Regions from separate parts of the Streptomyces sp. NPDC037242 genome, predicted to be linked through region 1. Evidence: riboswitches for the same ligand, from Rfam matches in the RefSeq annotation. Region 1 holds a riboswitch; each other region holds the start of a gene.
What was found. A riboswitch is a leader RNA that binds a small molecule or an ion and turns the genes downstream of it on or off. The one in region 1 is predicted to bind cobalamin.
Positions count from the first base shown of each region.

Region 2: it holds a riboswitch for cobalamin, as region 1 does, so the genes downstream of both, ACZ7GJ_RS04285 (ribonucleoside-diphosphate reductase subunit alpha) here and ACZ7GJ_RS25020 (ABC transporter substrate-binding protein) in region 1, are expected to answer to the same signal.
Region 3: it holds a riboswitch for cobalamin, as region 1 does, so the genes downstream of both, metE (5-methyltetrahydropteroyltriglutamate--homocysteine S-methyltransferase) here and ACZ7GJ_RS25020 (ABC transporter substrate-binding protein) in region 1, are expected to answer to the same signal.

Region 1 is NZ_JBVJUY010000022.1:103,877-113,330, reverse strand. It holds gene ACZ7GJ_RS25045 (PhzF family phenazine biosynthesis protein) at 1-375, shown strand, start outside; gene ACZ7GJ_RS25040 (TetR family transcriptional regulator) at 407-988, opposite strand; gene ACZ7GJ_RS25035 (hypothetical protein) at 1,119-1,397, shown strand; gene ACZ7GJ_RS25030 (ABC transporter ATP-binding protein) at 1,429-2,241, opposite strand; gene ACZ7GJ_RS25025 (FecCD family ABC transporter permease) at 2,238-3,266, opposite strand; gene ACZ7GJ_RS25020 (ABC transporter substrate-binding protein) at 3,263-4,252, opposite strand; cobalamin riboswitch at 4,289-4,426, opposite strand; tRNA gene ACZ7GJ_RS25015 (tRNA-Trp) at 4,534-4,607, opposite strand; gene ACZ7GJ_RS25010 (ankyrin repeat domain-containing protein) at 4,662-5,396, opposite strand; gene ACZ7GJ_RS25005 (DUF4352 domain-containing protein) at 5,471-6,109, shown strand; gene ACZ7GJ_RS25000 (glycoside hydrolase family 18 protein) at 6,226-7,557, shown strand; gene ACZ7GJ_RS24995 (aldo/keto reductase) at 7,674-8,558, shown strand; gene ACZ7GJ_RS24990 (PfkB family carbohydrate kinase) at 8,559-9,454, opposite strand, start outside.
Region 2 is NZ_JBVJUY010000002.1:309,404-318,857, reverse strand. It holds gene ACZ7GJ_RS04300 (GntR family transcriptional regulator) at 1-330, shown strand, start outside; gene ACZ7GJ_RS04295 (carbon starvation CstA family protein) at 465-2,705, shown strand; gene ACZ7GJ_RS04290 (CstA-like transporter-associated (seleno)protein) at 2,702-2,896, shown strand; cobalamin riboswitch at 3,025-3,156, shown strand; gene ACZ7GJ_RS04285 (ribonucleoside-diphosphate reductase subunit alpha) at 3,300-5,693, shown strand; gene ACZ7GJ_RS04280 (ribonucleotide-diphosphate reductase subunit beta) at 5,693-6,709, shown strand; gene ACZ7GJ_RS04275 (hypothetical protein) at 6,664-6,870, opposite strand; gene ACZ7GJ_RS04270 (helix-turn-helix domain-containing protein) at 6,952-7,920, shown strand; gene def (peptide deformylase) at 7,917-8,552, opposite strand; gene ACZ7GJ_RS04260 (tetratricopeptide repeat protein) at 8,618-9,454, opposite strand, start outside.
Region 3 is NZ_JBVJUY010000014.1:39,416-48,869, forward strand. It holds gene ACZ7GJ_RS18420 (substrate-binding domain-containing protein) at 1-113, opposite strand, end outside; partial or broken gene ACZ7GJ_RS18425 (nitrilase-related carbon-nitrogen hydrolase) at 90-413, shown strand; gene ACZ7GJ_RS18430 (CbtB domain-containing protein) at 671-898, shown strand; gene ACZ7GJ_RS18435 (CbtA family protein) at 913-1,740, shown strand; gene metE (5-methyltetrahydropteroyltriglutamate--homocysteine S-methyltransferase) at 1,927-4,251, opposite strand; cobalamin riboswitch at 4,418-4,643, opposite strand; gene ACZ7GJ_RS18445 (3-hydroxybutyryl-CoA dehydrogenase) at 4,788-5,672, opposite strand; gene aceB (malate synthase A) at 5,669-7,273, opposite strand; gene aceA (isocitrate lyase) at 7,486-8,772, opposite strand; gene ACZ7GJ_RS18460 (short-chain fatty acyl-CoA regulator family protein) at 9,111-9,454, shown strand, end outside.

The DNA.
Region 1 (9,454 bases):
CTCCTGGCGGTCCTGCCCGACGAGGCCGCCGTTCGCGACCTGACCCCCGATCCGCAAGCGCTGGCCGCCCTGACGCTCCGCGAGGACCTGCGCGGCGTCATCGTCACGGCCCCGGCGGCGCGCGAGGGGCTGGGGTACGAGTTCGTCTCCCGCTTCTTCGCGCCGGCCAGGGGCATCCCCGAGGACCCGGTAACGGGCAGCGCCCACACCGCGCTCGCCCCGTACTGGTCGGCGCGCCTGGGCCGCACCCGGCTCACCGGCCTCCAGGTGTCGGCCCGCACCGGCCTGGTCCGCACTGCCGTGCAGGGCGACCGCATCCACCTCACCGGCAACGCCGTCACGGTCCTACGGGGCACCCTGCGCGTCCCGTTCTGAGGTCGCAGGCGCGGTGTTCCGCGGCCCTGCCTCAGGCGGTGAGCTTGCGGACCAGGGCCACCAGGGCCGCCCGTTCGGCGTCCGGCCCGGCCTCCAGCGTTCCCGGCAGCAGGATCCGGGCCAGCTGCGGCATCGTGAACCAGACCGCGATCAGCGAGATCACCGCGTGCAGCAGCGCTCCGGCGGTCAGCTCGCCCGTGACGGCTCCCGCGCGCTGCGCATCGGCGATGGCCGCGAGCTTCTCGGCGTAGTGGTCGGTGCGTTCGCACTGGGCGGCGATCCGGTCGCCGCACTGCAGGCCCTCCCAGGCCTTCAGGCGCATGAAGTGCGGGTGGGCGCGGTGGTAGTCGAAGACCCGCCCCGCGTAGTCGGCGAGGTCGACCGGGAGCCCGGTGTCGATCGGGACGGCAGCCGCCATCTTCTCCAGCTCCGCCTCCAGTACGGCCATGAACAGCTTGTCCTTGCTGCCGAAGTACTGGTAGATCCGCTCCTTGTTGACGCCGGCCCGGGTGGCGACGCGGGCCACCCGGGCCCCCTCCGGCCCGAACTCGGCGAATTCCTCCACCGCCGCGTCGAGCAGGAGTTGTTTGGTGCGTGCTGTGTCCCAGGCCATGGATGCACTGTAGTGCCCCGCCGGGAATAACCAACCAGGTGTTTGGACTTTGGATCATGTGCGTGCAAGACTCCAACCACCCGGTTGGGGATTGCTCCCGCCGTGTCACACCGCTCTCAGGGGGAACACCATGTCCGCGAACGCGACTTCATCCGCTCCGTCGCCCGCCGCCGCTCCGGCCGGGCCGTCCGTGCACCGCCGCGCCTTCATCACCTGGCTGGCCGTCTACCCGACCATCACGCTCGCCCTCGCGCTGCTCGGCCCCGCCATGGGTGACCTGCCGCTCGTACTGCGCACGCTGATCCTCACCGCGATCGTCATCCCGGTCGTCGCCTACCTGTTGATCCCGGCCCTGATGAAGGCCAACGCCCGCCTCGGAACCCTCGGCCGCCGATCGGCCGGAGCATGACGCCGACGGGCGGCGCGCGTCCCGGAACTGGTCAGTTCCCCACTCGCGCCCCGTCCAGGGGAAGGTAGACGATGTTCGGCGCGCCGGTGTCCGGGTGGATCCCGATGCGCGCCCGGACGCCGTACACCTCGCCCAGCAACTCCTCCGTCAGGACCTCCTCCGGCGTCCCGCAGGCGGCCACCCGCCCGGCGGACAGCACGTACAGCCGGTCGCAGAAGGCGGCGGCGAGGTTGAGGTCGTGCAGGACGAGCAGTCCCGTCGCGGGCAGGGAGCGGACCAGGGCCAGGATCTCCAGCTGGTAGCGGATGTCCAGGTGGTTGGTCGGCTCGTCGAGGGCGAGCAGGCCCGGGTCCTGGACCAGGGCGCGGGCCACCAGGGCCCGCTGGCGCTCCCCGCCGGAGAGCTCGTCGAAGCGGCGCCCGGCGAGGGCGGCCGCGCCGACGGTCTCCAGCGCCCCGGCGACCTGGCGCGCGTCCTGCGGACCGTCCTGCTCCCAGAACCGCTTGTGCGGGCTGCGCCCCATCGCCACGACCTCGCGCACGGTCAGCCCGAAGGTGCCGCCCGCGTCCTGCGGCACGACCGCCACCCGGCGGGCGCGGTCCTTGACGCGCAGCACCGCCGCGTCCGCGCCGTCCAGCAGCACGCGGCCGGCCGTGGGCCGCAGCGCGCCGTAGACGCAGCGCAGCAGTGTGGTCTTGCCGCTGCCGTTGGGGCCGACCACTCCGACCGTCTCGCCGGGGCGGGCTACGAGGTCGACTCCGTGCAGCAGCGTGTGCCCGTCGGTCTCGTAACGCACGGCCTCGACCACGAGTTCCACCGGCCGCGATCCCGGATCCGCCGTCATCCGGCCACCCCCTCGGTACGGGTGGACCTGCGCAGCATCCACAGGAAGAACGGGCCGCCGACCAGCGCCGTGACCACGCCGACGGGGATCTCCTCGGGCGCCGCCGCGGTACGGGCGAGCAGGTCGGCCAGGGTCAGGAACACCGCCCCGCCCAGCGCGGCCACCGGCAGCAGCGCGCGGTGTCCGGCACCCACGACCATCCGGGCGGCGTGCGGAACCATCAGCCCCACGAAACCGATCGCCCCGCTGTAGGCCACCAGTACGCCGATGACGAGGGAGGTCAGGACGAAGACGGCCGCGCGGAACCGCCCGGTGTCCAGGCCCAGCGTCCGCGCGCCCTCCTCGCCCGCGAGCAGCAGGTCGAGCGGCCGGGCGAGGGCGACGAGCAGGCCGGTGCCGACGAGCAGCGCGGCCGCGGGCAGCGCCAGTTCGTCCCAGCGGGCCCCGCCCAGGCCTCCGAGGGTCCAGAACAGCACGCTGCGGACCTGGTCGGGGTGCGCGGCGAGCACGAGCACCAGGCTGGTGAGGGCGGACAGGACGTACTGGACGGCGACTCCGGCGAGGATCAGCCGGCCGGTGGTCATGGTGCCGCCGCGCCGGGCCATCGCGTAGACGGCGACGAGCGCGCCCATCGATCCGGCGAAGGCGGCCAGCGGCACGCCGACCCCGCCGGCGAATCCCGCGCCCGCGCCGAGGACGATGACCGCGACGGCTCCCGCCGAGGCCCCGGAGGAGGCCCCGAGCAGGAAGGGGTCGGCCAGCGGATTGCGCACCAGGGCCTGGAGCACGGTGCCCGCGACAGCCAGCCCCGCGCCGACGAAGACCCCGAGCAGGACCCGCGGCATGCGCACGTCCCACACGATGGAACCGAAGGCTCCGCCGCCCGGGCCGGGTCCGGCGAGCAGGATGTCGAGCACCCGGCCGGGCGCGATCCGCACCGGCCCGAGGGCCAGGCCCGCGACCGCGGACGCGGCCAGGGCGCAGCCGAGTACGAGGACGACGACCGGGGTACGGCGCCGCCTCACGCGGCGTCGGGGTGGAGCTGGCGGCCCAGGGACTCGACGGCGTCGGCGACGCGTACGCCGAGGACGGCCGAGGAGAGCGGGAGCACGACGAAGCGCTGGTTCTTGATCGCGGGAACCTGCGCCAGCGCCGGATCGTTCAACAGGCGCTGCTTCTTGGCTTCGACGGTGGTGCCGCCGTAGTCGTAGATGAGGACGATCTCGGGCCGCCGCTCGATGACCTTCTCCCACGACACGTCGCCGAAGGTGTCCTTGAGGTCGGCGAAGGTGTTCGTCCCGCCCGCCAGCGAGACGATCTGGTTCCCGATGCCGTCGCCTCCCGAGGTGAAGGCGGAGGCCTCGCCGGAGTCGTAGACGAAGACGGAGGGCTTGGCCCGGTCCTTCACACGCGCGGTGACGGCGTCGATGCGGCGCTGCTCGTCCTCGATGACCTTCGCGCCGCGCTCGGGCACGCCGAAGGTCCGTGCCACCTCGGTGATCTCGGTCTTGAGCTGTTCGAGACCGACCGGCCCTTCGGTGCAGTACTCCACACTGAGCCGCGAGTTGATGCCGGATCGGGCCAGTCCTTCGCGGTCGCGGCCCTGCGCCTTGTCGAAGGCGCTGGAGTAGCCGCCGTAGACGAAGTCGGGGTCGGCTCCGAGGAGGACCTCCTTGGAGGGGTACTCCTTGGCCAGCACCTTGATCTTGTCGTAGGCGGGCCGGTAGGCGGGCAGTACGGCGTCGTCCAGGTAGGCGGTCCCGGCGATCCGCTCCTCCAGCCCGAGGGCGAGGAGGATCTCGGTCGCGTGCTGGTTCATGGCGACGGCCCGTCGGGGCGGGGCCTGATAGGTGCTGCTGACCCCGCAGTTCGTGACGGTGTACGGGAATCCCGGCGCAGCGGCGGCCCCTGCCGCCGGGTCTCCCCCATCCGGGGAACCACCGCAAGCGGCCAGGGGTATCAGAAGTGAAACCGGCACAAATGCCCGCAGGAGTGCGCGAGAACGCGACATGGCGAAGCCTCTCCGGGGGATCCGCGTCCCCTGGTCGAAGTGAAGAGGCGGTGCGTCAGTGTCTGACTCCCAGATCCCTCGGGCGGGCTCCGGTCACAGTGGCGGGACCGCACCGGATTCGCACCGGTTTCCTGTCCTGCACCGCCTGGGTAACGCGGCCCAGTCTGCCAGACGCCCGGCGGCGGGCACCTCGGCGGTGAGGTGGGGGAACGACGAACGCCCAGGTGCGAGGGGTCTCGCGCCTGGGCGTTCGTTCACAACGGGGCCGTAGTACGGCGTTGCAGGGGCGGCAGGATTCGAACCTGCGGCCTTCGGTTTTGGAGACCGGCGCTCTGACCAGCTGAGCTACACCCCTTCGGCGAGACCAACCATGACACGGCAGGCGCCGAAGATCCACTGAATTCGGGGATCAACTCACGGGAATTTCGCGGCTCGTGCGGGCGCCGGCGGATCGGAGCCAGGCGATGAGGGGGCCATCGTCGCTGGTCAGAGCGATATCCAGGGGGGTCAGGTCGCCGTAGCCGATCCAGTTGATGTCCGCTCCTTGAGACAACAGGTATTGGGCAGTGGACAGTCGGCCCCCGTGGCAGGCACCCCAGAAGGCGCTGGTGACGTCCTCCCGGGACGCCCCGGCGGCGAGGAACTCCTCCACCCGGTCCAGGAGTCCGAGGGCCGCGGCGTCCTGGAGGTCGACACGGGCGCCGTGGTCGAGGAGGCGGCGCGCGGCGCGCCACTGGCCGAATCCGGTCGCGTCGGCCAGCGGGGTGCCGCCGCCGAGGAGGGCGCCCGGGGCCTCGATGTCCGCGCCCACCGCGATGAGCGCGTCGACGGCGGCCACGTCGTCATTGCTCGCGGCCCAGTGCAGTGGGGTTTCCGCGTGCGAACCGACGAACCGGGCTCCGGGATCCGCCCCGGCGGCCACCAGGGCGTGGATCACCTCCGTGGTCTGCGGGTAGTGCCCGGGCCAGTCGGTGGCGATGTGCAGCAGGCTGCGCTCCCCGGCGGCCGCGCCCCGCCGGACGATGCGGCAGGTCGCGAGCCCGGGGTTCGCGTCCAGGAGCCGACGCAGCTCCGACAGGTCGCCGGCGCGGATCGCTGCCGAGACGGAGACGGCGAGCGGGTCGCCGGATTCGAGGGAGAGCATGGGGATCAGGCTACGAGGGCGCACGCCGCTCCGGCCGGTGGCGGGACCGGGGGACGCGGAGGATCGTGGGCGGGGTGATCCGTCGAGCGGCAGCTTCCGCCGTGCGCCGAGAGGAGCGCGCCGCCGGGGCGCGGCCCCGCGTCCGGGTGCGGGCGGCGCGGCTCGCGGCGGCGATCCTGCTCGCGCCCGCCCTGCTGGGCGCGGCCGGCGCCTCCGGCGAGACCATCTCGCTCTCCGGCGACGGGCCGGGCGAGCGGCTCGACGTCACGCTCACCCGGGTGGTGGACCCGGCGACCCCGACGGACCCGGCCGACCCGGCGATCCCGGCCGACCCGGCGATCCCCGCCGAGCCGACGGAGCCCGCCGGCCCAGCCGACCCGACCGCCCCCGCGCCCGCGCCCGCGCCCGCGCCCGGCAGCGCCGATCGCCTGGTCTCCGTGGAGTTCCGCCTGGAGAACACCGGGACCGCCGTGTACGAGGACTCCCCAGCCGCCGCCGCGCACCTGCTGGACACGTACGGCCACCGGTACACCGGCGCCGGCATCTCGACGCAGGCGGGTGCGGCCTTCCCCGACACCGTCACCCTCGACCCCGGCGGCACGGCGCTCGGCTTCGCCACCTTCCGGCTGCCGAAGGACGCCCCGCTCGCCGCGGTGCAGTTCGCTCTGAACGGCGGCCTCGCCGACGACGTCGGCCACTGGAGCCTGTCCTGAAGCAGCCGGACCCGCCCTCTTGACCCACTCTGGTCCAGACCAATAGTTTCCGCATGCACAGCGCACGCACAGCACGGCTCAGGAGCACCACTCCCCCGCGTCCGTAAAGGAAGCCCATGCGCCGCAGCATGCTCGGCAGGCTGGCCGTCGCCGCCTGCTCCCTCTCCCTGCTCACCGCCTTCGCGCCCGCCTCCTCCGCCCACGGCGACGGCGACGGCGCCCGCGGCGGCTCCCCGTACAAAAGGGTCGGCTACTTCACCCAATGGGGGGTCTACGGACGGGACTTCCAGGTCCAGGACCTGGAGGCCAACGGCAGCGCCGGCAAGCTCACCCACATCAACTACGCCTTCGGCAATATCAGCCCGGACGGAAAGTGCTTCACCGGCAACGTGCCCGGCGAGGCCGACGCCTGGGCCGACTACGTCCGCCCGCTCGACGCGGAGAACTCCGTGGACGGCGTCGCCGACGACTGGCAGCAGCCCCTCGCCGGCAACTTCAACCAGCTGCGCGAGCTCAAGGCCAAGCACCCGGGCCTCAAGGTCCTGCTCTCGCTGGGCGGTTGGAGCTGGTCCACGCACTTCTCGGACGCCGCGCTGACCCCGGCCTCCCGCAAGGCCCTCGTGGAGTCCTGCATCGACCTCTACATCAAGGGGAACCTGCCGCAGGACGGCACCCGCGGCGGCGCGGGCGCGGCCGCCGGCGTCTTCGACGGGATCGACCTCGACTGGGAGTGGCCCGGATCGGCCGGTGACACCGACACCACCTACCGCCCGGAGGACAAGCGCAACTTCGCCGAGCTGGTCAAGGAGTTCCGCACCCAGCTGGACGCGTACGCCCAGAGCCAGCGCAAGCGGACGAAGTACGAGCTGACGGCCTTCGTCCCGACCGCGCCGGCCAAGATCGACGCGGGCTTCGACGTCCGCCGGATCATGCGCGACCTCGACTTCGTGACCCTCCAGGGCTACGACTTCCACGTCTCGGGCGAGAAGACGACGGCCCAGCAGTCCGCCCTGTACGCCCGCGGCGACTTCAGCGTGGACGGAACGGTCGACGCCTGGCAGCGGCGCGGCGCGCCCGCGCGCAAGCTGGTGATGGGCATGCCGTTCTACGGACAGGGCTGGACCGGCGTGAGCGGCGGCGGGGACGGCATGGGACAGCCGGCCACCGGCCCGGCGCCGGCCACCTGGTCGGCCGGGTACGAGGACTACAAAGCGCTGAAGGAACTGGCCGGTTCGGGGACGTACAAGGTCTACCGCGACCGGCGCGGCGGCCACGCCTGGCTGTTCGACGGCAGCACGCTGTGGACGTACGACGACCCGCAGGTGCTGCGCACCAAGACCCGGTACATCCGCGAGCACGGCCTGGGCGGCGCCATGTTCTGGTCCCTGGACGCCGACACCGCCGACGGCGAGCTGATGACGGCCGTCGACCAGGGTCTGCGGGGGTAGTAGGACGTCTGGGTGCCCAGGTCCCCTGACAGCGCCGCCGGGCCGCGGAAGCGTCCGGTCCGGCGGCGCGCCAGGCCGCGCCCTCCCCGCGCGGCGGGCCCGGTTACCCTCACCGGATGACTTCGGACAAGATCAACGCCGCCGACGCGGGCACCTGGCGGCTCGGCGACCTGACCGTCAACCGCATGGGATTCGGCGCGATGCGCCTCACCCACCTCGCGGACGGCTCCCCCAGCGACCGGGAACGGGTGACCGGCGTGCTCCGGCGCGCCGTCGAGCTCGGCGTCAACCACATCGACACCGCCGCCTTCTACTTCTCCCCGACCCGCTCCGCGAACGAGCTGATCAACCACGCCCTCGCCCCGTACGGCGACGAGCTCGTGATCACCACCAAGGTCGGCCCCGGCCGGGACCCGTCGGGGGCCTGGTGGTGGGCCGAGCCCGGGCAGCTGCGCGGGCAGGTGGAGGAAAACCTGCGCCAGCTGGGCCGCGACCACCTGGACGTGGTCAACCTGCGCCTGCCGCCCTCGGCCGCCGCCACGCCGCTCGCCGAGCACTTCGGGGTCCTCGCCGAGCTCCGCACGGCCGGGCTCATCCGGCACCTCGGGATCTCCAACGCCGGCGCCCACCACCTCGCCGAGGCCCAGGCCATCGCACCGGTGGTGTGCGTGCAGAACGCGTACGGGATCGGGGCGCCGGCCGAGGCGAACGCCCTGCTGGACGCGTGCGGGGAACAGGGCATCGCCTTCGTGCCGTTCTTCGCCATAGCGGGCGCCGGCCGGGAGGCCGGGGTCGTCGCGACCGAGGACGAGCGGGTACGCCAACTCGCCGCGGCCCACGGGGTCTCCCCGGCCCAGCTGCGCCTGGCCTGGACGCTGAACCGCGGCGCCCACGTGCTGGCGATCCCCGGCACCGGGAACCCGGAGCACCTGGCCGAGAACATCGCCGCGGGCGCGCTGCGCCTGTCCGCCGAGGAGATCGCCCTGCTCGAACCCGCCTAGTCAGCGCTGCGCGGCGGCCAGGGCGGCCGTGTCGGCGAAGGCCGGGATGCCGCCGGTGCCCCCGCGGCCGGACACCGAGAGGGAGGCGGCCGCCAGCCCGTACGCGACGGCCTGCGCGAGGCCGTCGCCCAGAGCGAAGCGTGCGGTGGTGGTGCCGGTGAAGCAGTCCCCGGCACCGGTGGCGTCGACCGGGTCGGGGTTGACGGGCACGGGGTGGTACGCGGCCCCCGAGCCGTCGTCCAGCAGCAGCCGGCCGGCGCCCGCGGTGACGGCGACCGTACGGGCCCCGAGTGCGCGGTAGCGGGCGGCCGCGGTGGCCGGGTCGGTGGTGCCGACCAGGGCCAGCGCGTCGGCCGGGCAGGAGGTCTTGAGCAGCCCGGTCAGCGGGGCGATCCGGGCCAGCAGCTCCCGGGCCTCGCTCCGGCTGGTGAGCCGGGGCCGGAAGTTGGGGTCGTACGAGAGGTGGCCGCCGGCCTCGTGCACCACCTGGGCGGCGGCCAGCACCGCGGCGCGGCTGCTCGGGGACAGGGCGCCGGCGATACCGCCGGTGACCAGCGCCTTGCAGCCGGCCAGCAGCCCGCGCCAGGACTCGACGTGCTCGACCCCGAGGGTGGAGCCGGCGCTGCGGGTGCGCCAGTAGACGAACTCCCGGTCGCCCTCGGGGTCGGCAGAGAGCAGGTAGGCGCCGTTGGGGCGGGGGGCGCGGCGTACGTGGGAGACGTCGACGCCGAGTTCGGCGGCGCGGGCCAGCAGCGGGACGCTCAACTCGTCGTCCCCGACGACCGCGAGCAGCGCCGTGCGGGCCCCGGCGGCCGCGGCGGCGGCCGCCGCGTTGAGGGCGTCGCCGGAGTAGGAGATGCGGGCGGGGGTGCCGTCGGCGGCGTCGCGCAGGGCGG
Region 2 (9,454 bases), on a different contig from region 1:
GCCAGCGGCGAGCCCATGGCCATCGAGACCACCCACCTTTCGGCCAAGCGCTTCCCCGCGCTGCGCCGCTCGCTGGCGAAGTACACCTCCCTCTACACCGCACTCGCCGAGGTGTACGACGTCCGCCTCGCCGAGGCGGAGGAGACCATCGAGACCTCCCTGGCGACCCCCCGCGAGGCCGGACTGCTCGGCACCGACGTCGGCCTGCCGATGCTGATGCTCTCCCGCCACTCGCTGGACGCCGACGGGGAGCCCGTGGAGTGGGTCCGCTCGGTCTACCGCGGCGACCGCTACAAGTTCGTCGCGCGGCTCCAGCGCCCCGCCGTCTGACCCACCCGCCCCGCCGCGGCGGAAGTCCCCGTACCGGAATCTCGTACCGATATACGGACGGGGTCTTACGTTCAGCACATGCCTCCCCCTAGATTCCCTGTGCTCACGCAGGTGATCGACGAGGGGACGAGGACATGGCGGAACCGGGATCAACAGGTACAGAGCGGAACACGGCGAGTCCGGGTACCACTCCGGACTCGCCTTCTGCGTCGGGGAGCCCGTCGCCGAAGTCGGTGGCCGCGTGGGTGCTGGTCGCACTCATCGGAGCCATCGGGTGGGGCGTACTGGCGCTCTCGCGCGGCGAGGAGATCTCGGCCGCCTGGCTGCTCGCCGCCGCGCTGGGCTCGTACGCCATCGGCTACCGGTTCTACGCGCGCTTCATCGCGAACCGCGTCCTGAAGGTGGACAAGACCAGGGCCACCCCCGCCGAACGCCTTGACAACGGTGTCGACTTCCACCCGACCGACCGGCGGGTGCTCTTCGGCCACCACTTCGCCGCCGTCGCGGGCGCGGGCCCCCTGGTCGGCCCGGTGCTGGCCTCCCAGATGGGCTACCTGCCGGGCACCATCTGGATCGTCGCGGGCGTGATCTTCGCGGGCGCGGTCCAGGACATGGTCACGCTGTTCTTCTCGACCCGGCGCAACGGCCGCTCGCTCGGGCAGATGGCCCGTGACGAGATCGGCCCGGTCGGCGGCGCCGCCGCGCTGGTCGCCGTGTTCGCCATCATGATCATCCTGCTGGCGGTGCTGGCGCTCGTCATCGTCAACGCACTGGCCGACTCGCCCTGGGGCGTCTTCTCCATCGGCATGACCATCCCGATCGCCCTCTTCATGGGCTTCTACCTGCGCGTCCTGCGGCCGGGCCGGATCACCGAGGTTTCGGCGATCGGCGTCGCGCTGCTGCTGCTCGCCATCGTCTCGGGCGGCTGGGTCGCGGAGTCCTCCTTCGCCGACGTCTTCACGCTGGAGAAGGAGACCCTGGTCCTCTGGATGATCGGGTACGGCTTCCTGGCCTCGGTGCTGCCGGTGTGGATGCTGCTGGCGCCGCGCGACTACCTCTCCACCTTCATGAAGATCGGCACCATCGCCCTGCTCGCGCTCGGCGTGGTCATCGCCATGCCGACGCTGAAGATGCCCGCGGTCACCGACTTCGCCTCCGGCGGCAACGGCCCGGTCTTCGCCGGCTCGATGTTCCCGTTCGTCTTCATCACCATCGCCTGCGGCGCGCTGTCCGGCTTCCACTCGCTGGTCTCCTCGGGCACCACCCCGAAGATGATCCAGAAGGAGACCCAGGTCCGGGTCATCGGCTACGGCGCCATGCTGACCGAGTCCTTCGTCGCCGTCATGGCGGTCATCGCGGCCTGCATCATCGAGCCGGGCCTGTTCTTCGCGGTCAACTCCCCCGGCGGCGTCGTCGGCACCACCGTCGAGGCGGCATCGCAGGCGGTGGGCAACTTCGGCTTCGCCATCTCCCCCGAGGCCCTCGCCCAGGCCGCGAAGGACGTGGAGGAGACGAGCCTGCTCTCCCGTACGGGCGGTGCGCCGACCTTCGCGCTCGGGATGTCGGAGATCTTCTCGTCCGTGATCGGCGGCGCCTCGCTGAAGGCGTTCTGGTACCACTTCGCCATCATGTTCGAGGCCCTCTTCATCCTGACCACCGTGGACGCCGGCACCCGCGTCGGCCGGTTCATGCTCCAGGACACCCTCGGCAACGTGCACAAGTCCTTCAAGGACGTCAGCTGGAAGCCCGGCGTCTGGTTCGCGAGCGCGATCGTCGTCGGCGGCTGGGGCTACTTCCTGTGGGTCGGCGTCAAGGACCCGCTGGGCGGCATCAACCAGCTCTTCCCGCTGTTCGGCATCGCGAACCAGCTCCTCGCGGCGGTCGCGCTGGCCGTCTGCACCACGCTGCTGGTCAAGTCCGGCCGGCTCAAGTGGGCCTGGGTGACGGGCGTGCCGCTGGCCTGGGACGTGGCCGTGACGCTCACCGCGAGCTGGCAGAAGATCTTCTCCTCGGACGTGGCCGTCGGCTTCTTCGCCCGGCGCGACCAGTACCAGGACGCCATCGACGCCGGGAAGGTCCTCAAGCCCGCCAAGAACATGGACGAGATGCACACCGTGGTCACCAACGCCACCGTGGACGGGGTCCTGTCGGTGCTCTTCGCGGTGCTGATCGTCATCGTGCTGCTGGACGCCGCGCGCACCTGCCTGGCCGCCGTCCGCAACCCCGCGGCGGTCGAGCTCTCCGAGGTCCCGTGGACCGAGTCGAAGATCGTCGCCCCGGCCGGGCTGATCCCCACCGCCGAGGAGCGGGCGGAGCTCGCCGCGGCCGGGCTCGACTCGGGCGGCGGCCGGGTCAAGGAGCCGGCGGCGTCATGAGCCTGCGCAGCGTGCTCGCGAGGGTCCGGTACTACGTACGGGAGTTCTCGGGCGAGGCGGCGTACGACCGCTACGCGGCCCACGCCCGCTCGCACGACCCGCAGGCCCCGCTGATGACCCGGCGGGCCTTCGAACGCGCCCGTACGGACGCCCGCGAGGCCGACCCGCGCGAGGGGTTCCGCTGCTGCTGAGCCCTGCCGTACCCACGAAGGCCCCGCCGGACGCTCCGGCGGGGCCTTTCGGCGGTAGCGGAGAGGTACGACTCGGGGACGGCGCGTCGTGGACGACACAACATGTGGTGGGTCACGCAACGCGGTGCCCCCACATGTATGCTCAAGGCTGCTGTCGCCGCAGGGGAATCCGGTGCGAATCCGGAACTGTCCCGCAACGGTATGAAGTGTCCGTCTACCGGACGCCAAGTCCGAGGACCTGCCGACAGCGCGCCCGGCTCGACCGAACCGGGTGCCGATACGTCCGGGCCTCGCGGTTGGGCCGGTGGACGCCATGCGGGGGACGCGATCCTGCCACGCCCGCATGCGCCCGCTCGCGCCCCGCCCCGCCGATGACCGGGCCGAGCGAGGGAGAGCTCCCCCCGTGACCATCGCGCCTGCCGCGCCGCGCGCCGAGTCCGACCAGCCCGCAGCCGAGGGTCCCGGGACCGCGTTGCTGCGGACCCTCACCGAGCTGACGGCCGACCTCCCCGACACCGACCCCGGCCGGGTCGCCGCCGCCGCGCTGCGCGGGCGCAGCTCCACCGCGGACGAGGCCGAGCTGCGGGGGCTCGCCACCGAGGCCGCCGCCGGTCTGATCTCCGAGGACCCCGCGTACTCCCGACTGGCCGCGCGCCTGCTGACGTTCGCCGTCGCCGACGAGGCCGCGGGCCAGGGGGCCACCTCCTTCTCCGCCTCCGTCGAGGTCGGCCACCGCGAGGGCCTGATCGCCGACCGCACGGCCGAGTTCGTACGCACCCACGCGAAGCGCCTCGACGCGCTGGTCGAGCACGCGCTCGCCGAGGGCGCGGACGACCGCTTCGGCTTCTTCGGCCTGCGCACCCTGCACAGCCGCTACCTGCTGCGCCACCCGATCACCCGCCAGGTCATCGAGACCCCGCAGTACTTCATGCTGCGCGTGGCCTGCGGCCTGGCCGAGGACGAGAGCCTGCGCGCCGTCGAGGAAGTGGCCTCGCTGTACCGGCTGATGAGCCGCCTCGACTACCTGCCGTCCTCCCCCACGCTCTTCAACTCCGGCACCCGGCACCCGCAGATGTCCTCCTGCTACCTGCTGGACTCCCCGCTGGACGAGCTCGACTCGATCTACGACCGCTACCACCAGGTCGCGCGCCTCTCCAAGCACGCCGGCGGCATCGGCCTCTCGTACTCCCGCATCCGCGCCCGCGGTTCGCTGATCCGCGGGACGAACGGCCACTCCAACGGCATCGTGCCGTTCCTGAAGACCCTCGACGCCTCCGTCGCCGCCGTGAACCAGGGCGGCCGCCGCAAGGGCGCCGCCGCCGTGTACCTGGAGACCTGGCACGCGGACATCGAGGAGTTCCTGGAGCTCCGCGACAACACCGGTGAGGACCAGCGCCGCACCCACAACCTGAACCTCGCCCACTGGGTGCCGGACGAGTTCATGCGCCGCGTGAACGCCGACGCCGACTGGTCGCTGTTCTCCCCGGCCGACGTCCCGGAGCTGGTGGACCTGTGGGGCGACGAGTTCGACGCCGCCTACCGCAAGGCCGAGGCGGACGGCCTGGCCCGCAAGACCATGCCCGCCCGCGACCTGTACGGCCGGATGATGCGCACCCTCGCGCAGACCGGCCAGGGCTGGATGACCTTCAAGGACGCCTCCAACCGCACGGCGAACCAGACCGCCGAGCCGGGCTCGGTCGTCCACTCCTCCAACCTGTGCACCGAGATCATCGAGGTCACCAACGACGGCGAGACGGCCGTCTGCAACCTCGGCTCGGTCAACATGGGTGCCTTCGTGGTGGACGGCGGGATCGACTGGGAGCGCCTGGACGAGACCGTCCGCACCGCGGTGACCTTCCTCGACCGCGTGGTGGACATCAACTTCTACCCGACCGAGCAGGCCGGCCGCTCCAACTCCCGCTGGCGCCCGGTGGGCCTGGGCGCGATGGGCCTCCAGGACGTCTTCTTCAAGCTGAAGCTGCCCTTCGACTCCCCCGAGGCGAAGGCGCTGTCCACGAAGCTCTCCGAGCGCATCATGCTCGCCGCGTACGAGGCCTCCTGCGACCTCGCCGAGCGCAGCGGCCCGCTGCCGGCCTGGGAGCAGACCCGTACCGCCCGCGGTGTCCTGCACCCGGACCACTACGCGGGCATCGAGCTGAACTGGCCCGAGCGCTGGGACGCGCTGCGCGCCCGCGTCGCGAAGACCGGGATGCGCAACTCGCTGCTCCTCGCCATCGCCCCGACGGCGACGATCGCCTCGATCGCCGGCGTGTATGAGTGCATCGAGCCGCAGGTCTCCAACCTCTTCAAGCGCGAGACGCTCAGCGGTGAGTTCCTCCAGGTCAACGGCTACCTGGTGGAGGAGCTGAAGGAGCTCGGCGTCTGGGACGCGCAGACCCGCGAGGCGCTGCGCGAGTCCAGCGGCTCCGTCCAGGGCTTCGGCTGGATCCCGGCCGAGGTGCGCGAGCTGTACCGCACGGCGTGGGAGATCCCGCAGCGCGGCCTGATCGACATGGCGGCGGCCCGTACGCCGTTCCTCGACCAGTCGCAGTCGCTGAACCTGTTCCTGGAGACGCCGACCATCGGGAAGCTGTCCTCGATGTACGCGTACGCCTGGAAGCAGGGCCTGAAGACCACGTACTACCTGCGCTCGCGCCCGGCGACGAAGATCGCCCGCGCCGCGCAGGCCGCCACCCCCGCGGCGCTCCCGCTGGCCGACGCCGCCGCCGAGGCCGCGGCCGCGGAAGCGCTCGCCTGCTCCCTTGAGAACCCCGAGTCCTGCGAGGCCTGCCAGTAATGAGCTCCACCGACAAGAAGAACCTCCTGGACCCGGGCTTCGAGCTCACGCTCCGCCCGATGCGCTACCCGGACTTCTACGAGCGCTACCGGGACGCGATCAAGAACACGTGGACGGTCGAGGAGGTCGACCTCCACTCGGACGTGGCCGACCTCGCGAAGCTGACGCCCGCTGAGCAGCACATGATCGGCCGGCTGGTCGCGTTCTTCGCGACGGGCGACTCGATCGTCTCCAACAACCTCGTGCTGACCCTGTACAAGCACATCAACTCCCCGGAGGCGCGCCTGTACCTGTCGCGCCAGCTGTTCGAGGAGGCCGTGCACGTCCAGTTCTACCTGACGCTGCTGGACACCTACCTGCCCGACCCGGACGACCGGTCGGCCGCCTTCGACGCGGTCGAGGAGATCCCCTCCATCCGCGAGAAGGCGCAGTTCTGCTTCAAGTGGATGGACTCGGTCGAGAAGATCGATCAGCTGGAGACGGCCGCTGACCGGCGCCGCTTCCTGCTGAACCTGATCTGCTTCGCCGCGTGCATCGAGGGCCTGTTCTTCTACGGCGCCTTCGCGTACGTCTACTGGTTCCGCTCGCGGGGTCTGCTGCACGGCCTGGCGACGGGCACCAACTGGGTGTTCCGCGACGAGACCATGCACATGAACTTCGCCTTCGAGGTCGTGGACACGGTCCGCAAGGAGGAGCCGGAGCTCTTCGACGACGCCCTCCAGCAGCAGGTCACCGACATGCTGAAGGAGGCCGTGGAGGCGGAGCTGCAGTTCGGCCGCGACCTGTGCGGTGACGGCCTGCCGGGTATGAACACCGAGTCGATGCGCGAGTACCTGGAGTGCGTCGCGGACCAGCGCCTGGTGCGCCTCGGCTTCCCGCCGGTGTACGGCTCGCAGAACCCGTTCTCGTTCATGGAGCTCCAGGGCGTCCAGGAGCTGACGAACTTCTTCGAGCGCCGCCCGTCGGCCTATCAGGTCGCGGTCGAGGGCACGGTCGACCTGGACGAGGACTTCTGAGTCGACCGGGTCACCGGGGTCGCGTGAACCGTTGATCGGCCGGCAGCCGCCTTGCGCAGCTGCCGGTCGATTCTGCGTTCCCGGGCCATTCCGTACAGGGGCGGCGCGAGGAGCAGGGCGGCGACGGCGAGGACGACGAGGTAGTTCAGGAAGGTGGTCATGGGTCCACTCTCGCGAGAGCGGCGAAAACCGGACAGTGGCAGGACTGTCATGGATCATCGAATTACTGCCACACTGTAGGCATGCTGACAAACGTGGCGGTGGCCCTCGTCGACGGAGTGGCCCCCTTCGAGTTCGGGATCTTCTGCGAGGTCTTCGGGATCGACCGCAGCTCGCAGGGCCTGCCGGTGTACGACTTCGCCGTGTGCGCGGCCGAGGAGGGCACCTTGACCATGGCCGACGTCGGCTTCGCCATCGCGCCCTCGTACGGCCTGGACCGGCTCGAAGAGGCTGACCTGATCTGTCTGCCCGCCGACCGGCAGGCGCCCGTACGGGACTACCCCGAGCCCTTCCTCGAAGCCCTGCGCCGGGCCGTGGACCGCGGGGCGCGGGTGCTCAGCGTGTGCAGCGGGGCCTTCGTGCTCGGCGCGGCCGGGCTACTGGACGGGCGCCGGTGCACCACCCACTGGATGCACGCCCCGGCCCTGGCGCGCCGCTTCCCGCGGGCCGAGGTCGACCCGGACGTGCTCTACGTGGACGAGGGCCAGGTCATCACCTCCGCCGGCACCGCCTCGGGCATCGACGCCTGCCTGCACGTGGTCCGCCAGGAGCACGGGGCCGAGGTGGCCAACACCATCGCCCGGCGGATGGTCGTACCGCCCCACCGGGACGGCGGGCAGGCCCAGTACATCCAGCGCCCGCTCCCGCGGACCGCCTGCGACACGGTCGGGGAGGTCATCGCCTGGATGGCCCGCCACCTGGAGGACGAGATCACCGTCGAGCAGCTCGCGGAGCGCGCGCACATGTCCGCGCGCACCTTCGCCCGGCGCTTCCTCCAGGAGACCGGCACCACCCCGTACCAGTGGGTGCTGCGCCAACGGGTGCTGCTGGCGCAGGAGCTGCTGGAGTCCACGGACCAGACCGTCGACGCCATCGCGGGCCGCTGCGGCTTCGGCAACGCGGCCGCCCTGCGCCACCACTTCCTGCGGACCCTGGGCACCACGCCGAATTCCTTCAGGCGTGCCTTCCGGGGCCCGCAGGCCGTCGCCTAGGCGTTGGGGACGGTCTCGTAGCGCGGGGTGCCCTCGTCCATCTGCCGCAGCGCGTCCTTGCGGTCGCGCTTGGAGAGCCGGTCGATGTACAGGTACCCGTAGAGGTGGTCGGTCTCGTGCTGCAGGCAGCGCGCGAAGTAGCCGGTGCCGCGCACCTTGATGGGGTTGCCCTGCGCGTCCTGGCCGGTGACCTCGGCGTAGTCCGGGCGGGCCAGGGAGGCGTACGCGGTGGGCACCGACAGGCAGCCCTCGTTGGAGTCGTCCAGCACGCGCGCGGTGGCCGGGAGCTCGACGAGCCTGGGGTTGACCACGACACCGGTGTGGCGGTTGCCGTCGTCGTCCGGGCAGTCGTAGACGAAGACCTTGGCGTCCACGCCGATCTGGTTCGCGGCCAGGCCGACGCCCTCGGCGGCCTTCTGGCTGGCGAACATGTCGTCGATCAGCTGCGCCAGCTCGTCGCCGAACTCGGTGACGTCCTTGCACTCCCGGTGCAGCACCGGATTGCCGACGACCGTGATCGGGCGGGCCGTGCCGCGCTCGCGGTGGGCGAGCTCGCGCGCCTCACAGTCCTCGGTGTCCACGACGTAACCGTCGTTGACGGTCTCGACGACCTCGTTCTCCTGCTGCGCCATGTCCGCCGTACGCCTTCCGTAAGTCCACCCGTTCACAATGTGCCGGTACAGCCTACGGTGCCGGGTCAGCAGACCTCTTCGAGATCCCGCCATTCACGGGTGTCCGGACTGTCCGAGACCCAGCCGTCGAGCAGCCCGCGCACCAGACCGGCCGGAGCGGCGATCCCGCACTCGCGCTCGGGCACCCACAGGGACCCGGACCCGGCCGTACGGTGCCCCAGCGGGCCGGGGTGCCCCGGTTCGCTGTGGTCGTGCGGGTCCAGGTGCTCCCCGTCGCCCTCGCCGCTCGGCATCGCGCTCTCCGAGCAGGTCCGGCACAGCAGCCGCACGGAGGACGACCAGTCCTCGGCGGCGAAGCCGGCGTCGGAGGCCAGCTGCTCCAGCGCGTTGCGGTCCGCCTCGGTGGCCGCCTCCAGCAACACCACCCAGGTCGGCACCGGGGAGGGCGCCCACAGCTCGATCTCGTCGAAGACGGGGTACGAGGGACCGGCCGCGGTGACCCGCTCGCCGTGCGGGACCCCGTCGTGCAGGACGACCTCGCCCCAGCGCCGCCCCGAGGAGGGCAGCGGGATCGACAGGACCTCCATGCGGGCCGGGTCCAGCCGGCGGCCCCAGACCACCTCGGCCTCGCCCTCGGGCGACAGCCGCACGGCGGCGCTGCCGAGCTCCATGCCGACCGGTTCGCCGCTGTGCCGCCCGTTGTGGGCGCCGGCGCCGTGGGGGTCCCCGGGCACCTTCAGCCCGTACGCCTGCCAGGCGCGCCGGGCCAGCGGCCAGTCCTGGAGCGCGGTCGCGGCGATCCCGACGTTCCACCAGTCCGGGGCGCCGGTCTCACGGTCCAGCAGGGCCACGGCGCGCAGTCCGGCGGCCCGCGCCTGCTCCCAGTCGTGCCGGAACTTGTG
Region 3 (9,454 bases), on a different contig from region 1:
CAGATCACCGCGTCCACGGCCGGGTCGGCGGCCAGCAGGGTGCGGGTGCGCTCGCCGGCCTCGGCGGGGGTCGCGGCGAAGGGGACGGTGCGTTCGGCTCCGAGCCCGGCCACCCCGGCTTCGACACCGAGCCGATCTGGCAGCGCGTGATCACCGGCAACGCCGCCGCCAACGCCACCTTCATGGTCGTCCCGAACCGCATCGGCTCCGAGAACGGCCTCACCTTCTACGGCAGTTCCTTCATCGCCGACCCCTACGGCCGGGTCCTGGCCCGAGCCCCGCGCGACGAGGCCGCCGTACTGGTGGCCGACCTCGACCTGGACGCGCGCCGGGACTGACGGAACTGTTCCCGTTCCTCGGCACCCGGCACCCGGCGCCCCGACGCGTACGCACCGCTGACCGCGCCCCGTTGAGGCCCGACGCGGCGCGCACCGCATGTGATCAGGGACTCATCCGCTTGGTCCAGCAGTGCGCGGGCTGTAGCGTCACGGCGACATCGACATATAGCGACGACGGCGAGACGGAAGTCCGGTGTGAATCCGGCATGGTCGCGCCACTGTGTGCTGCGACGGCGCTCCTCCCGGGAGCGCCGGCCGCGGCGAGTCAGACCCGAGGACCGTCGTCCTGTACCACCGTATGGGACGCGTTGTTCCCCGAGGAGGTTCCACCCATGGCCGAGGCCGTCGTTTCCGCTGCCATACCCGCATCCGCCGTCTCGCCCTCAGCTCCGCTGCCCGTCCGGGCGGTCCTGCCCTGGGCGGTCTTCGTCGGCCTGCTGATGCTGGTGGCCCTGTACTTCGTCGGCGCGGAGCAGGGCGCCACCGCCGTGTTCTCCGGCGAGGGCGTGCACGAGTGGGTGCACGACGGACGTCATCTGCTCGGCTTCCCCTGCCACTGAGAGGCTCACGCACCATGTACGCCTCCACTGTCAGAGGTCTCCTGGTCCGCGGCATGCTCGCGGGCCTGATCGCCGGACTGTTCGCCTTCGCCGTCGCCTACGTGGTCGGTGAGCCCCCGGTACGGGGGTCCATCGCCGTCGAAGAGGCCGCGGCCGCCAAGGAAGCCGCTCCCGCGGCCGGCCACGCCGGTCACGGCGGCGAGGCCGCCCCCGCCGCCGAGGAAGAGGAGGAACTCGTCAGCCGGCCCGTGCAGTCCACGGCCGGCCTCGCCACCGGCGTCCTCGTCTACGGGGTCGCGCTGGGCGGCATCGCCTCCCTCGCGTTCTCCTTCGCGCTGGGCCGCGTCGGGCGCTTCAGCCCCCGGGCCACGGCGGCGCTCACCGCGGCGGCCGCCTTCGCCACCGCCTATCTGGTGCCGTTCCTGAAGTACCCGGCCACCCCGCCGGCGGTCGGCAACCCGGACACCATCGGGCAGCGCACCACGCTGTTCTTCCTGATGATCCTGCTCAGCGTCCTGCTCGGCGTCGGCGCGATCATCCTGGGTCGGCGGCTCGCCCCGCGACTGGGCAACTGGAACGCGACGTTGGCCGCCGGGGCGGGCTTCGTCCTCGCCACCGCGCTGGCCTTCCTCGTCCTTCCGGACAACAGCGATGCCGTGAAGCCCGAGTTCCCCGCAGCCCTGCTGTGGGAGTTCCGGGTCGCGTCCATCTCCGTCCAGATGGTGCTGTGGGTCGTGTTCGGGGTCGTCTTCGGCCTCCTCGCGCAGCGACTGCTGGCCCACCGCACCGATGCTGCCGGGACGCAGGCGCCCGAGCCGCGCACGGTGTCGGCCGTCGGCTGACTCCGCGCGACAGCGCAGCCGGTCCGGGGGGGGGGGGGGGGGGGGGGGGGTGGGGCGGGGCAAGCGGCCGTGTGGTGGCGGGGGGGGCGGGGGGGAGGGGCGAAACCCCCCCCCCCCCCCCCCCCCCCCCCCCTCCCCCCCCCCCCCCCCCCCCCCCCCCCCCCCCCCCCCCCCCCCGTCCGCGGGTCAGACGCCGTCGGCCGTGAGGGCGGAGCGGACCTCGCGGGCGGCGGCGACGAGGTTCTCCAGGGAAGCGCGGGTCTCTGCCCAACCACGGGTCTTCAGTCCGCAGTCGGGGTTGACCCACAGCCGCTCGGCCGGAATGGCTTCCAGGCCGGTGCGCAGCAGAGCGGCCGCCTCCTCGGTGCTGGGGACGCGCGGGGAGTGGATGTCCCAGACGCCGGGGCCCGCCTCGCGCGGGTAGCCGTGGGCGGCGAGTTCTCGGGCGACCTGCATGTGCGAGCGGGCGGCTTCCAGGCTGATGACGTCGGCGTCGAGGTCGTCGATGGCCTGGACGATGTCGCCGAACTCGGCGTAGCACATGTGCGTGTGGATCTGGGTGTCCGGCCGGACCCCGCTGGTGGTGAGCCTGAAGGACTCGGTGGCCCATGCCAGGTACTGCGCGTGGTCGGCGCCGCGCAGCGGCAGCGTCTCGCGCAGGGCCGGCTCGTCGACCTGGATCACCCGGGTCCCGGCCGCCTCCAGGTCGCCCACCTCGTCGCGCAGGGCGAGCGCCACCTGGCGGGCGGTCTCGCCGAGCGGCTGGTCGTCGCGTACGAAGGACCAGGCCAGCATGGTGACGGGGCCGGTCAGCATGCCCTTGACCGGCTTGGCCGTCAGGGACTGGGCGTAGGAGGTCCAGCGGACGGTCATCGGCTGGGGGCGGGAGATGTCCCCCGCCAGGACCGGCGGGCGGACGTAGCGGGTGCCGTAGGACTGGACCCAGCCGTGCTGGGTGGCCAGGTAGCCGGTCAGCTGCTCGGCGAAGTACTGCACCATGTCGTTGCGTTCGGGCTCGCCGTGGACGAGGACGTCGATGCCGGTCTTCTCCTGGAAGGAGACCACTTCCTCGATCTCGCCCTTGATGCGTGCCTCGTAGCCCGCCGTGCCGATGCGCCCGGCGCGCAGGTCGGCGCGGGCCGCGCGCAGTTCGTCGGTCTGCGGGAAGGAGCCGATGGTCGTGGTCGGCAGCAGCGGCAGGCCCAGGTGCGCCCGCTGGGCGGCGGCCCGGTCGGCGTACGGCTGGGAGCGGCGGCCGTCGGCGTCGGTGACGGCCGCGGTGCGGGCCCGGACGGCCCGGTCGTGGGTGAGGGCGGATGCGGCGCGGGAGGCCAGGTCGGCCCGGTTCGCGGCGAGTTCGGGCGCGATGGAGTCCGTGCCCCCGGTCAGTCCTCGGGCCAGGACGGAGATCTCCCGGGTCTTCTGCCGGGCGAAGGAGAGCCAGCGGCGGACCTGCGGATCGATGTCCCGCTCGGCGCCGGCGTCGAGCGGAACGTGCAGGAGGGAGCAGGACGCGGCGACGTCCACCCGGTCGGCGAGGCCCAGGAGAGTGCCGAGGGTGGCCAGCGACTTCTCGAAGTCGTTGATCCAGATGTTGCGGCCGTTGACGACACCGGCCACCAGCCGCTTGCCCGGCAGCCCGCCGACCGCTGCGAGGTCCTCCGGGTTGGCGCCGCCCGCCTCGGTGAAGTCGAGCGCCAGGCCCTCGACGGGGGAGGCGGCGAGCACCTGGAGGGCCTGGCCGAGCCGGCCGAAGTACGAGGCGACGAGCAGCTTGGGGCGGTCGGTCAGGGCGCCGAGGTCGCGGTAGGCGCGGGCGGCGGCCTTCAGCTCGGCCGGGGTGCGGTCCTGCACCAGGGCGGGCTCGTCGAGCTGCACCCACTGCGCCCCGGCGGCCCGCAGGGCCGCGAGGACCTCGGCGTAGACGGGGAGCAGCCGGTCCAGCAGCGCCAGCGGTTCGAAGTCCGCCGCCACGCCGGGAGCCGGCTTGGCCAGCAGCAGGTAGGTGATCGGGCCGACGAGCACGGGGCGGGCGGTGTGGCCGAGCGCGAGGGCCTCCTCCAGCTCGGCGACCTGCTTGGCCGGGTCGGCGGTGAAGACGGTGTCGGGGCCGAGCTCGGGGACCAGGTAGTGGTAGTTGGTGTCGAACCACTTGGTCATCTCCAGCGGGGCGGCGTCCCGGGTGCCGCGCGCCATCGCGAAGTAGCCGTCGAGCGCGTCGGCGGCGACGGCCGCGCGGTGCCGCTCGGGGACGGCGCCGACCATGGCACTGGTGTCCAGGACGTGGTCGTAGTACGAGAAGTCGCCGGTCGGGACTTCGGTGATGCCGGCCTCGGCCAGCTGCTGCCAGTTGGAACGGCGCAGTGCGGCCGCGGTCTCCCGGAGGGCGTCGGCGGTGACCCGGCCCTTCCAGTAGCCCTCGACGGCCTTCTTCAGTTCGCGGTTCTGGCCCTGGCGGGGGTAGCCGTACACGGTGGCTCGTGCTGCCGCGGCTGCGGGCTTGGCTGTCACGGAACTCTCCTTCGCGAGATGTGTCCAGGAACGCCCCGGCGACGGGACGTGGACGCGAAGGAACGACGCGGCGGGCGGCCCGTGGCGCGGAGCCGAAGCCCGCGTCTGCCGCTCGCTGTGTACGCCGACCCGCCCACGAGGTCACCGGGATGTCCGCACGCGAACGGTCGCGTGCGGGCAACGGGCAGGTCTTCGGACTCGCGGGCACGCCTGCCGGTCTCCCGGCGGGCACCTACTGGCCGTCGCTTCCCAGGACCGTTGTCCGGTCCCAGTGCGTATGACGGCGGTCGTTCCCGCTCACCGCTGCGGGGCAGTCCCGGATTCCCACCGGGTTCCCTCTTACGACGCATCCCGCCTGGCGGACGGGGCGAACCAGCTGCACCGGCCACCTTAGGGGATGTCCCGCGCTCCCCGCCGGGAGGGGTGTCAACGCGGCCCGCACGCACGCTCGGTGGGGCACGGCGACACCACTCGCCGTACCCCACCGTTCCCGCGCACCTCCGGGCACCCTCGGCCCGGAGACCTGCCGGGGCCCCTCAGCCCCGGCCGTAGGTGTGGAACCCGCGGCCGCTCTTGCGGCCCAGCAGCCCGGCCTGCACCATCCGCTGGAGCAGCGGGGGCGGGGCGTAGAGCGGTTCCTTGAACTCCTCGTAGAGGGATTCCGCGATGGCCGCGACCGTGTCCAGGCCGATGAGGTCGGCTAGCTTGAGCGGACCCATCGGGTGGGCGCAGCCCAGTTCCATGCCGGCGTCGACGTCTTCAGCACGTGCGAACCCGGATTCGGCCATCCGGATGGCCGACAGCAGGTAGGGGATGAGCAGGGCGTTGACGACGAATCCGGCCCGGTCCTGGGAACGGATCGTGGTCTTGCCCAGGGTGTCCCCGGCGAAGGCCTCCACGGCGGCGAGGGTGTCCGCCGACGTGTGGAGGGAGGACACGACCTCGACGAGCGGCAGTACGGGCACGGGGTTGAAGAAGTGCAGGCCCACCACCCTGTCGGCGCGTCCGGTCGCCATGCCCAGGCGCATGATCGGGATCGCGGAGGTGTTCGTGGCGAGGACGGCACCGGGGTCCGCGACGATCTTGTCGAGAGCGGTGAAGATCTCGGTCTTGACGTCGGGGTTCTCGGTGACCGCCTCGATGACCAGCTGGCGGTCGGCGAGGTCCTCCAGGTCCCCGGTGAACAGCAGTCGGGCCAGCGCGTCCTCCGCGGAGATCCGGTCCAGCCTGCCCCGCTGGACGGCGCGCTCCAGGGAGACGGCGATCCGCTCCCGGGCGGCGCGAGCGGCGGCGGCGTCCGACTCGGCGACGACGGTGTCCAGGCCGGCCCGGGCGCACACCTCGGCGATGCCGGCGCCCATCTGTCCCCCGCCGACGATGCCGACGCGCCGGATGGGGCTCGGCCGTACCGCGGCGTTCACGCGTTCACCTGCGCGGTGAGGGTGGCGGTGCGGACGAGGTGGCGGGTGTAGGCCTCGGGCGTGAAGAAGGCGGGGAGCTGGACCGACAGTGCCGTGTCCACGAAGACCTCGCGCGCTTCGAGGACGAGGGCCTGCGGGTCCTCGGCTTGCAGGGCGGCGCATTCGGCGTCGAGGAGGTCGATGACGGTGCCCCGGTCCACCCGGTCGTGTCGGAGCCACTGCCAGATCTGGACGCGGGCGATCTCCGCGGTCGCGGCATCCTCCATGAGGCCGTTCAGCGCTACGGCGCCGCTGCCGCGCAGCCAGGCGTCGAAGTAGCGCAGGGCGACGGCCACGTTGGAGCGGATGCCCTCGGAGCTCGGCGGGGCGGCGATCCGGCGGACGGACAGCAGATCGGCGGCGGTCACCTCGACGTCCTCACGCGTCCGCTCCAGCTGGTGGGGCCGGTCCCCCAGGACGTTGCCGAAGACCTCCCGGCAGACGGGGACGAGCCCGGGGTGCGCGACCCAGGAGCCGTCGAAGCCGTCCTCGGCCTCCCGCTCCTTGTCGAGCCGCACCTTCGCCAGGGCCGCGGTGTTGGCCTCCGCGTCCCGGCTCGGGACGTGGGCGGCCATCCCGCCGATGGCGTGGGCCCCGCGCCGGTGGCAGGTCCGTACGAGGAGCTCCGTGTAGGCCCGCATGAAGGGGGCGGTCATGGTGACCGCGGCCCGGTCCGGGAGCTGGAAGTCGGTGCGGTGGCCGAAGTTCTTGATCAGGCTGAAGAGGTAGTCCCAGCGGCCCGCGTTCAGGCCCGCGCTGTGCTCGCGCAGCTCGTAGAGGATCTCCTCCATCTCGAAGGCCGCCGTGATCGTCTCGATGAGCACGGTCGCGCGGACCGTGCCGCGGGCAATGCCGAGGAGGTCCTGGGCGTACAGGAAGATGTCGTTCCACAGGCGGGCCTCGTACCGGTTCTCCAGCTTGGGGAGGTAGAAGTACGGGCCGTGGCCGGCGTCGATCTGGCGCTGGGCGCAGTGGAAGAAGTACAGCCCGAAGTCGACCAGCGATGCTGGGACGGGGCGGCCGTCGATCTCCAGGTGCTCTTCGAGGAGGTGCCATCCCCGCGGGCGCACCATGATCGTGGCGAGGTCCGGGCCGAGTCGGTACTCCTTGCCCTCGGGGGTGGTGAAGTCGATGCGGCGCTCGATGGCATCGAGCAGGTTCAGCTGGCCGTCGATGACGTTGCCCCAGGTGGGGGCCGTCGCGTCCTCGAAGTCCGCCATCCACACCCGGGCGCCGGAGTTGAGGGCGTTGACCGCCATGCGGCGCTCCGGCGGGCCGGTGATCTCGACCCTGCGGTCGGTGAGCCCGGGGGCGGGCTCCGCGACCCGCCAGCCGGTGTCGTTACGGACGGCCGCGGTGGCGCGGGAGAAGTCGAGGGGCGATCCGGAGGCCAGGTGGGCGCAGCGGCGGCGGCGCTCCTTGAGGATCTCCAGGCGGCGGCCGGCGAACGCGCCGTCGAGTCGGCCGAGGAACTCCAGGGCCTCGGGGGTCAGGATCTCCTCGTGGCGCTCACCCGGCGCGCCGAGGACCCGGACACTGCTGGTCGGGGGCGTGAATGACATGCGGTTCTTCTCCTCGGCACGGGGCGGCGGGCGCCCGGGGGCGGGGCGCCCGGGTCGGGAAGGAACCCCGGGCGCCGTTGGACGGCAAGCGGCAGGACCTGGGCGGGACTTCTGGGGAGTGTCGTCAAAGTGGCGTCGGCCGCCCGAAGGGCGGGGCCGGCGGAGCGTGCGTGCCGGGCCCCGCCGGCCAGACGGGACTTTGACGACACGACCTAGTGGAACTGCTCTTCCTCGGTGGAGCCGGAGAGCGCGGTGGTGGAGGAGGCGGGGTTGACGGCGGTGGAGACCAGGTCGAAGTACCCGGTGCCGACCTCGCGTTGGTGCTTGACGGCGGTGAAGCCCTGCGCCTGCGCGGCGAACTCCCGCTCCTGGAGGTCGACGTAGGCGGTCATGCCGTGCTCGGCGTAGCCGCGGGCGAGGTCGAACATGCCGTGGTTGAGGGAGTGGAACCCGGCGAGCGTGATGAACTGGAAGCGGTAGCCCATCGCGCCCAGCTCGCGCTGGAACTTGGCGATCTGGTCGTCGTCCAGGGCGGCCTTCCAGTTGAAGGACGGCGAGCAGTTGTAGGCCAGCATCTGGTCCGGGTACTGCGCGTGGATCGCCTCGGCGAACTCGCGGGCCTGCTCCAGGTCCGGGGTGCCGGTCTCGACCCAGATGAGGTCGGCGTACGGGGCGTAGGCGAGGCCGCGGGCGATGACCGGGGCCATGCCGTTCTGTACGCGGTAGAAGCCCTCCGCGGTGCGCTCGCCCGTCGTGAACCGGGCGTCGCGCTCGTCGACGTCGCTGGTCAGGAGGTTGGCGGCGAGGGCGTCCGTACGCGCGATGATCACGGTCGGGGTGTCGGCGATGTCGGCGGCGAGGCGGGCCGCGTTCAGGGTGCGGATGTGCTGGGAGGTGGGGACGAGGACCTTGCCGCCGAGGTGGCCGCACTTCTTCTCGGAGGCGAGCTGGTCCTCGTAGTGGATGCCGGCGGCGCCGGCCGCGATCATCGCCTTGGTCAGCTCGAAGGCGTTCAGCGGGCCGCCGAAGCCGGCCTCCGCGTCGGCGACGATCGGAGCGAGCCAGTCGGTCGTGTCGCTGCCGCCCTCGGCCGTGGCGATCTGGTCGGCGCGCAGCAGCGCGTTGTTGATCCGGCGGACCACCTGCGGGACCGAGTTGACCGGGTAGAGGGACTGGTCGGGGTAGGTGTGCCCGGCCTGGTTGGCGTCGGCGGCGACCTGCCAGCCCGAGAGGTAGATCGCCTGGAGGCCGGCGCGCACCTGCTGGACGGCCTGGCCGCCGGTGAGCGCGCCGAGCGCGTGGATGTAATCCTGTTCGTGGAGCTGGCGCCACAGCCGCTCGGCGCCGCGCCGGGCCAGGGTGTGCTCCTCGCGGATGCTGCCGGACAGCCGGACCACGTCCTCGGCCGTGTAGGTGCGCTCGATGCCCGACCACCGCGGGTCGTCCGCCCACCGCTGCGCCAGCTTCTCGGCCGCTGCCGTCGTGTTCGCCTGTGCCATGACCGTCACCGTTTCCATCCGTCGTTCGTCGCTTGTTGCTGGTCCTGCCAATGCCCGGCCATCAGCCGTCTGGGCATTGGCACGCCGTGCCTCAGTAACCTGCACAACCTGCGCAGAAAGTGCGGCCCGCCGAACTCGCCCGCGGGCCGGAGCTGAGCAATGCTGCCGGTTCCGGCTGGCCACAGGACTGACTCTGGCACTGGCACTTGGTGCCATCAAGGAGGTGTATGTGCCAAGCTTTGCGAATCTTCGAGGCCGGATTTGCCAAGCTTGCGAAGGTCTCAAGGCGGCGCGGGGGCCCTATGCTGGCCGGGCCCGTCCAACGGTGGAGGAGTCCGGTGAGCAAGACGTACGCGGGGGCGCGGCTGCGCAGGCTGCGTGAGGAACGCCGCATGACCCAGGCCGATCTGGCGAGGGTTCTTGGCATCTCCCCCAGCTACCTGAACCAGATGGAGCACGACTCGCGCCCGCTCACCGTGCCGGTGCTGCTGCGGCTCACCGAGGCCTTCGGGGTGGACCCGGGCTTCTTCGCGGAGCGCGACACCAGCCGCATGGTCGCGGACCTGCGCGAGGCACTCGCCCAGCAGGTGGCCGAGAACCGCGTCTCCCCCTCCGATCTGGCGGAGCTGGCCACCCGGATGCCGGCGGTCGCATCCGTACTGCTGGACCTCGGCCGGCGGAG